4 regions of the Clostridium malenominatum genome follow, and region 1 is predicted to be linked to each of the others. Evidence: riboswitches for the same ligand, from Rfam matches in the RefSeq annotation. Region 1 holds a riboswitch; each other region holds the start of a gene.
The links. A riboswitch is a leader RNA that binds a small molecule or an ion and turns the genes downstream of it on or off. The one in region 1 is predicted to bind cyclic di-AMP.

Region 2: it holds a riboswitch for cyclic di-AMP, as region 1 does, so the genes downstream of both, ABDZ69_RS14935 (LysM peptidoglycan-binding domain-containing protein) here and ABDZ69_RS15810 (hypothetical protein) in region 1, are expected to answer to the same signal.
Region 3: it holds a riboswitch for cyclic di-AMP, as region 1 does, so the genes downstream of both, ABDZ69_RS00290 (cell wall hydrolase) here and ABDZ69_RS15810 (hypothetical protein) in region 1, are expected to answer to the same signal.
Region 4: it holds a riboswitch for cyclic di-AMP, as region 1 does, so the genes downstream of both, ABDZ69_RS02900 (C40 family peptidase) here and ABDZ69_RS15810 (hypothetical protein) in region 1, are expected to answer to the same signal.

Annotation. Positions count from the first base shown of each region.
Region 1 is NZ_BAAACF010000012.1:43,355-45,559, reverse strand. Features, by position in the region: gene ABDZ69_RS15815 (hypothetical protein) at 1-58, shown strand, start outside; gene ABDZ69_RS15810 (hypothetical protein) at 136-957, opposite strand; cyclic di-AMP (ydaO/yuaA leader) riboswitch at 962-1,084, opposite strand; gene ABDZ69_RS15805 (heavy metal translocating P-type ATPase) at 1,298-2,205, shown strand, end outside.
Region 2 is NZ_BAAACF010000006.1:114,074-116,278, reverse strand. Features, by position in the region: gene ABDZ69_RS14940 (DUF3137 domain-containing protein) at 1-41, shown strand, start outside; gene ABDZ69_RS14935 (LysM peptidoglycan-binding domain-containing protein) at 198-962, opposite strand; cyclic di-AMP (ydaO/yuaA leader) riboswitch at 967-1,091, opposite strand; gene ABDZ69_RS14930 (S41 family peptidase) at 1,230-2,205, shown strand, end outside.
Region 3 is NZ_BAAACF010000001.1:38,985-41,189, forward strand. Features, by position in the region: gene ABDZ69_RS00285 (NAD(P)/FAD-dependent oxidoreductase) at 35-895, shown strand; gene ABDZ69_RS00290 (cell wall hydrolase) at 922-1,446, opposite strand; cyclic di-AMP (ydaO/yuaA leader) riboswitch at 1,452-1,574, opposite strand; gene ABDZ69_RS00295 (hypothetical protein) at 1,605-2,205, opposite strand, start outside.
Region 4 is NZ_BAAACF010000001.1:581,471-583,675, forward strand. Features, by position in the region: gene ABDZ69_RS02890 (GNAT family N-acetyltransferase) at 1-410, shown strand, start outside; gene ABDZ69_RS02895 (lactate utilization protein) at 427-1,068, shown strand; cyclic di-AMP (ydaO/yuaA leader) riboswitch at 1,218-1,366, shown strand; gene ABDZ69_RS02900 (C40 family peptidase) at 1,368-1,979, shown strand; gene ABDZ69_RS02905 (hypothetical protein) at 2,078-2,205, shown strand, end outside.

The DNA of each region.
Region 1 (2,205 bases):
AATTAGTGGAATACCTTTTGATGAAGCATTGGAAAAATTAAATTCAGTACTATCATAAAGTAAATTAAGCCTCTATAATACACTCTTGTATTATAGAGGTCTTTTGATTAGTATAGCCGTAACCGTAAAAAAATTTTATTTTCCAGCGGCTTTTAAAATAGCAGCTTGATGTTGAGGATCTTGTCTATTATCTTTATGTCTTGTACTATTTAAGAAGTGTATATCTATTACTCCACTCATTCCATTGTTCTTAACAGCATCTAAATTTTCCCCTGTTCCATAACCGCCTGAACGATTGCTAACAGTTGTTACTGCTGGTGCTGAATCAACTCCAGCATGAGGCATAGCTGTCATTGATGCAGCTATTTTTCTTCCATTAATATTAATTATAACGGGCCTTCTTACCCAAGAAAAACCACCCCAGATGCTTTTTATAATGTTCGTATCTGATATAGTTAAAGCCTCACCATCAATATGGTTTGTCCCAAAAGTTCTCTTAATATTAAAATATTTACCAGTACCTAAATCTGTAACTCGTACATTAGTACTTATAGGTATTATGCTTTGTACTTGTTTCCAATCTAATAACTCACCATATTTGGAGGCATTGGCATTGTTTGAGGTATTGCTATTATGTAGGTTCTTTTGAGAAGAAATTGATAGACCACCTCTAGATGGTGATTGTGTTGATTTTGTATTTTTCTTAGGTGTACTGCTTGGACTTGAAGTTTTCGCATCAGCTTGTTTTGTATCCTCGACTTTTTTAGAATGCTCTATTTGAGGTTGAATAGCATCACCTGTGATGTCTGTACTTTGCTCTAAGGATTTGCTCTCACTTATAGACGAGTTTGATGCAATAGGTGTCTTTTGCTTTGTGCTTAGTTTAGTTGACAGTACATTGGAAGCGCCAATAGTCAGAACTAAAGAAGCTGCTAATGTTACAATAATTTTTTTCATTATTTTTACTCCTCACTTGTGCCTACGAGGTTAGTTGACGGGTTCGGAAAGAGGATTTCCCTACATATTTAATGATTCACCCCAATGATATTCCCCCGCTGTCAATGACATTCGGCAAAATTTATATTTTGTTCAATAAAAATTATACATAAAACTATAAAAAGTAGATACAGGTAATATATTCAATGGTTTTTTCTAGGGTATTTATAAGATATTTATTTATAGGAAATATTTTATAGTTGTATTGACAATATAGTATAAACTACATATAATGAACATATGAATACTTATTCATATGTTCATGTGTATGAGTGAGAGATAATAGTTTGGGGGAAAAATTATGAGCAAAGAAATTAAAAAACCTAATGTAAATATAAAACCGTTACAAAGTAGTTCTAAAGCTAATGTTAAAAAAGAGTTTATATTAGAAGGACTTGATTGTGCTAATTGCGCTAATAAAATAGAGAAAAAGCTTAATGAATTAGATGGTATTAACTCTGCTAATGTTAACTTTGCCACTAAAACATTAATTTTAGAAATTGAGGAAATTAATAGGTCAAGGGAGCTAATAGCTGCAACAAATGATATTGTTAAAAGCATAGAAGGGCATGTTAATGTAAAAGAAAAGCAATTCAATAAAATATTAAAAAAAGAATTACTGCTTGAAGGACTTTGCTGTGGTAATTGTGCTGCTAAAATAGAAAGAGAGTCAAATAATATAGATGGTGTAAAATCTGCTGTAGTGGATTTTGTATCTACAAAGCTTATCATAGAAATGGACAATCTTTCTAAGAAAAATCATATTGTAGAAAAAGTTAAAGAAATAGTTGCAAGGATAGAACCAGATGTTAAAGTTATTGAAATGGAAAATGAGAAGAAGACATCAAAACATGAAAATCATGACCATGGACACGACCATGACCATGGAGAAGGTAATAAGGGGGAAATAATGAGATTTGCAGTTGGTGCAGCCCTCTTTGGAGTAGCCACTGCCTTTAAGTTTTCATTTGCTGTAGAACTAATACTTTATCTAATAAGTTATGTGATCGTTGGTGGAGAAGTTGTGTTGAGGGCATTGAAGAATATAAGAAGAGGGGAAATTTTTGACGAAAACTTCCTTATGAGTATAGCTACAATTGGTGCCTTTGCCATTGGTGAATTTCCAGAAGGGGTAGCAGTTATGCTGTTCTATCAAGTGGGAGAGATATTCCAAGGTATGGCTGTCAATCGTTCAAGAAAATCAATTGC
Region 2 (2,205 bases), on a different contig from region 1:
TAGAAATAATTCAAAGAAAAAATCCAAATGTGGAATTATAAAAAATTGCAGAGCAATTTTTAAATAGTTTTTAGTGTTTTAGTTAATGTGGAAATTCCTTATAAGGAATTTCATAGAAAAGAAATCCCCCCAAGGGGATTTCCACCACAACTATAAAACTAATTATCTAAAAAACTAAATAAAATTGCCCTGCAATTTTATTTCACGTAAATCATATTACCAATTCGAGCTGTCATAGGTCTAGACCATATCCATTTATTTGTAGCACTATCGTCAAAGTAGTATAAAGCACCCTTGCTTGCGTCTACCCCAGATAAAGCCTCTTTAGCAGCTTTTTTAGAAGTTTCGGTAGCAGGTTTGTTTATCCAACCATTTGAAACAGGGCAAAATTGGTAGTATCCATTGCTTTTTTCATAAATTACAGAAGAAATGGTATTTGGGAACTGTGAACTTTTTACTCTATTTATTACAACAGCTGCTACAGCTACTTGGGCATTATAAGGTTGATCCTGCGCCTCTGCTGTTACAAGTCTTGCTAAAAGATCCAAATCAGCAGCAGTATATTTTATAACTGGATTAACTGCTGAAGTACCTACATTAGAGTTTGTCTTAGGTACATTAAGAACTTGTCCAATATAAAGTGTATCGTTCCATTTATTATTTGCTTTTCTCAAATCATACAAGCTTATACCATATTTTTTAGCGATTAAATATAAGCTATCACCACTTTTTACAGTGTAAGTTTCACAAGGAACTTTTAGTACTTGTCCAGGATAAATATTACTTCCTGCAATATTATTACTTGCCATTAAATTGCTTGATGTGGTATTAAAAACCGTTCCTATCTTGTATAGAGAGTCACCAGAAACTACAGTATAGTTTCCTGCAAATGCTGGACTATATAAGGTTAGTGTTAAACCTAGCGCAGTTAGAAATGTTTTTAAAGATTTTCTTTTCATCATTAATAAACCTCCTCTAAATTGCCTCCCAGGTTAGTTGACGGGTTCGGGTCAGAGGTACCCTACTACAATGTGAGATTCACCCCAAAAGTATCCCCGGTACTTCATAAGAAGATTCGGCGTAGTTTTTATGAACTAGTGCCATTTTAACAAAGGGTTAGGAGACATGTCCATGGTGGAATTTTGGTAACTTAGGTTAATTGTGGTCTATTAGGTGATATAATATTTAGGTAGAATAAGCGGAAAATAGGCAAAAAGGAGAATATAATTATGACAAAGGATAAATGGATAGAAGATATTGAAGAATTAGCCTTAGAACTTCCTAAAAGGCATAAAAATTTATTTTTCTATAAGAAAGAAGAAGAATTTTATGAGGAAATTGAAGGATTAAAAAATAATATAGATAATCACGATAGCTATGAGATTGCAGTAAACTTAGGGAAAATTGTTGCATCCTTTAGAGACGCTCATACCTCCCTTAGTTTGCCAGTAAGGTTATTGTATCCCATGGAACTATACTGGTTTAAGGATGGAATATATGTAACTCATACTCTTGAAGAATATAAAGAAATGCTAAATTGTAGAATAACTCGTATAAATAATATAGAGATAGAAGAGATTATAAATATTTTAAGCGAAATTGTGTCCTATGAAAATCAATGGCTTTTAAAATCTCAACTACCTAAGTTTTTACCTGCAGTAGAAATTTTATATGGCTTAGAAATTATAGATGATTTCGGAAGTTTAGAGCTTACATGTGAAGACAAAAATGGAATAGAGAAAACATTAGAAATTAGCCCTCTATCAATAAAAGAGGTTAGAGAAAAATTAAAATTATCATCCATTGATAAAATCAATCTGACTTTATGTGAAAAAAGCTCAGATAAATATTACTGGTTTGAATACTTAGAGAATTTAAAAACAGTATATTTTAAATATAATGCTTGCAGAAATATGGATGAAATAAATGTCTATGATTTCTGTGACAAATTAATTAAATTCATAGAAGAAAAAAATGTAGAAAAGCTTATTATTGATTTTAGAAATAATTTTGGTGGAGACTCTAGATTATTAGATCCTTTTATTGAGTATGTAAAAAGCTCTAAAACAATAAACAATAAAGGTAATTTATTTGTAATAGTGGGGAGAGAAACCTTTTCTTCAGCATTATTAAATGTATTTTCTTTAAAGGAAAATACAAAGGCTATATTTGTAGGGGAAGGAAGCGGTGGAAAACCAAATTGTT
Region 3 (2,205 bases), on a different contig from region 1:
CTTATTTGTTTATTATAATTTAGGAGGGGATTATATGAATGAAAGATATGATATTGCAATTATAGGAAGTGGACCAGCTGGATTATCCGCTGCAATAAATGGTAAGATAAGAAATAAAAATATAATTATGTTTGGCAATAAGAACTTAAGCAATAAATTAATAAAAGCACCTAAAGTTAATAATTATTTGGGTTATTCAGATGTAACAGGGGAAGAGTTAAAGGATGCCTTTGTGAATCATATAAATGATATGGGAATAGAAATTATAGGAGAAAAAATAACTGCAGTTTACGCTATGGGTGATTATTTTACTTTAATGGCAAATGATAAAATGTATGAATCAAAGACTGTAATAATTGCAACAGGTATGGAGTTTACTAAACCGTTAAAGGGTGAAGAAGAATTTTTAGGAAGAGGAGTAGGCTATTGTGCAACTTGTGATGCACCTCTATACAAAGGAAAGAAAGTAACAATAGTGGCTTATAATAAAGAAGCGGAAGAAGAAGCTAACTTTGTTAGCGAATTAGCATCCAGATTATATTTTATACCTATGTATAAAGGAGAGTATAGCCTAAATTCAAAGGTAGAAATAATTAAAGATAGACCAATAGAAATCCTTGGAGATTCTTTAGTAAGTAAGATTCGTTTAGCTAAACAAGAATTAGATACAGAGGGAGTATTTATACTTAAGGATAGTATATCACCAGGGCAATTAGTACCAGGATTAGAGTTAGAAAATGAACACATAAAAGTAGATAGGAATATGGCTACAAACATTGAAGGATGTTTTGCAGCAGGGGATTGCACAGGTAAGCCCTATCAATATTTAAAGTCTGCTGGAGAAGGTCAAGTGGCAGCTCTAAATGCTGTAAGCTATATAGATTCAAAGAAATAAAAGAGGTCTCCTATTTTTAGGAGACCTTATCTAGCTATAAAGAAAACATGATTTCCGATAGATCTTACATTGTTTTTTTCAATGTTTTTCATCCAAGTAGAAGTTGCTATTTTAGGATTATAGAAAAACAATGCTTTATTTGTAGGGTCTTTACCATTTAAGGCTTCTATTACAGCTTTATAACTATGTTCGTCAGGATTTACTTTAATCTCTCCATTTATTACACAGGAGAAAGCCCAAGGTTGTTTTACAACTCCCTCTACAGATTTAGGGAAGGATGGGTCTTTAAGTCTATTTAAAATTACTGATGCTACGGCTACTTTTCCTTCGTAGGGTTCGCCTGCACTTTCAGCGTGAACTACTTTAGCCATTAAATGAATGTCTTTATCTGTAACATGAAAGGTTCTATTGTCATAACTTAGAACTTGAACGGTTTTACCCTGCTCCATAAATAAGTCTTTCTCTCCATCTAATGCTTCATATGCGTTTATTTTTACAGGAAACAATATGATAGATAGTATGAAGAAAATAATAATATTTTTTTTACACATTTAGTATATCCTCTCCTTTTACCTACGGGGTTAGCTGACGGATTCGGCAAAGGGTTAGCCTACGTAAAAACGATTCACCCCAAAAACTGGTTCCCCCGCGTTTGTTATAACTTAGGTTAACCATATTGTTCCCTATTAAATAGAAAAAATACGTATTTTTATTGTATATTATTTTCTTTTTTAAACTCTAAATAAATTTTTACAAATTCATTGTAATTGTTATTCATTAATTTATAATTTAATTCAGGTTCAGTATATAGATAATTTAAACTTTTTAAAGCGGCGGCGGATGTTTTCTCTTTATTATTTTGTATTTCTTTATTTAATGCATATGTAAAGCTCTTTAAGTATGTATTATAATGATCCAAAGTTTTTGAAAATAGCTTATAAGACTCTATTCCTTCATTAGGAACAGCTAGTTTAGAAAACTCATTATTAATTTCTGACAATTCATTCTCTATATATTCTAAGGTGGTTGTCATTTCACTGTATGATATTTTTTGGCTATTAATATCTTCTCTGTAGGATAAAAAGTCTACTTTAATTTCAATGAAGGTACTTAAAATACTATCTAGGCTATCCACAAAATCTTTATATTGGCTTTCGTGAATTTCCCTATCTTTATTTTCTCTAATTAGACCTTCAATAAAATATATTGAGTTATCAATGTATTTTACTGATTTTGGTGTAAGAGCATAATATTTTAAACATTCCTCTTTATATTTCTTTAAACTTTCACAGGACTTATCTATATCTTTG
Region 4 (2,205 bases), on a different contig from region 1:
AATTTGCGGAAGAAAGTGTATATCCCATAGAAGTAAGCGAATTGTACGATAGATTTTTAGAATATTATATAAGTGAAAATGAATTTTTTAGTAAAATACAGTTTGAAAACAAGACCATAGGTATACTGAAAGGAAGAGTGGAATTTAAAAACCCCTCAGAGGCCTGGATATGGTGTTTAATGATAGATTATGAATATAGAGGAAAAGGTATTGGAAGTAGAGTAATTGATGAGGTTAATAGTTATTTAAATAGAGAATATAATATAGAGTATTTTTATACAACAGTTATGAGAGATAGTTTCAGAACCATAGAATTTCTTAAAAAAAACGGATACAAAATTAAAAGAGTTTCTAAAAATTATTATGACATAAATGGCAAACAAATGGATATGCTCATTTTAAAAAAATAATTTGGAGGGGATTTGAGTGGACAAGAATCTTTTATGGTATTTAGAGAAGAAAGTTCAAAGGACTATTGAAGGATTAAAGAAAAATAATATGGAAGGATATTATGTTAAAGATGAAGTAGAGTTAAAAGAAAAGTTAAAGGAATTGTTAAAACAAAATTCAACAGTTACAGTTGGTGGCTCAATGACTTTGTTTGAAACAGGAGTCATTGATTACTTAAGAAGTGGAGAATATAATTTTTTAGATAGATATGATGAGGAATTATCTCCAGCGGACCTAAAGAAACTATATAGGGATGCTATTTCAGCAGATACCTATATTTGTAGTACAAATGCTTTGACTGAATCAGGTGAGCTATATAACATTGATGGGAGAGGCAATAGAGTGGCAGCAATGATGTTTGGTCCTGATCAAGTAATTATAATAGCAGGAGTTAATAAGATAGTAAAAAATCTAGAGGAAGCAGAAACTAGAATTAAAACATTAGCTGCTCCTGTGAATGCAAGAAGACTTAATAAAAACACCACTTGCGCTAAGTTAGGATATTGTGCTGAATGCACTACAGACGAAAGAATATGCAGTGCCTATGTAGTTTTAAAAAGACAGCTAATTAAAGGAAGAATAAAAGTAATAATTGTTGGTAAAGAATTAGGGTATTAATTATAAGGGTATTAAGTGTACTGCTTAATACCCTCTTTTATGAAAATACATTGTTATACGATTAAAATACATAAAAGTTCTATAAATAAATAGATAATTCTTAAAAATTTCTTAAATATTGTTGACTTTATATTACAATTTCAATTATAATGGAAGAGGTGCTGAATCTTAAGATTATCTTAAGTACGGAGGAACCAGTTAAAAAGGGGTTAATCTTAGCAATATATTAATACTGCTAAGTAGGGTAACCTTTGCCCGAACCCGTCAGCTAACTTCGGAGGCAGGAAAGGTGGAAGAAAATGAATTTTTCAAGACAAAAGTTAAGTTCAATTGCAGTGTTTTTTCTATTATTTCTAGGATTGACAATAATAAGAGTAGATTTTGTAAAAGCAGATGCAACTATTGATTTAAACAGCAAAGGAATGGCAGTAAGATCAGCTACAGTGAAAACAGACAAAGTTATAATAGTTCCAAAGAAAAATGATGAGTCAAAGGGCTCTAATTCGGCGTCAGGAATGTCGGTTTCATACAGTAGAGGTGGAAGTGGAAGAAGTGATGTTGTGTCCTATGCCTATAATTTTTTAGGTAGACCCTATGTATGGGGAGCAGCAGGACCAAAAGCTTTCGACTGTTCAGGTTTCACTCAGTATGTTTACGCTGCATTTGGAGTAGGAATGGGTCACTATACAGGAACACAGTTCGGAGTTGGACAATCGGTTAAGAAAAGTGAATTGTTAGCAGGTGACTTAGTGTTTTTTAATACATATGGTAGTATATCCCATGTTGGTATATACATAGGGGGAGGACAATTTATTCATGCCTCTTCAGGAAGTGGAAAAGTTACCATAAGTGATCTTTCAGGAAGTTATTATGTTTCTAGATATGCAGGTGCTAGAAGAATACTTAGATAATTATTTGCCCCACAAATTATGTGGGGTTTATTTTTTAGTGTCATAAAAATCCCAAGTTATAAATATTATTTATAGAGATAATATTTTAAAACGGGGTGATGAAAATAAGATACACTAGATATGATATAAAAAGAAAAAAGAAAAACAAAGCTATTTCTTTTATTATTACGTTTATATTCATGATTTCATTAGTCTTCGCGGGAGGAGTTATTCTAAAAAATATAAA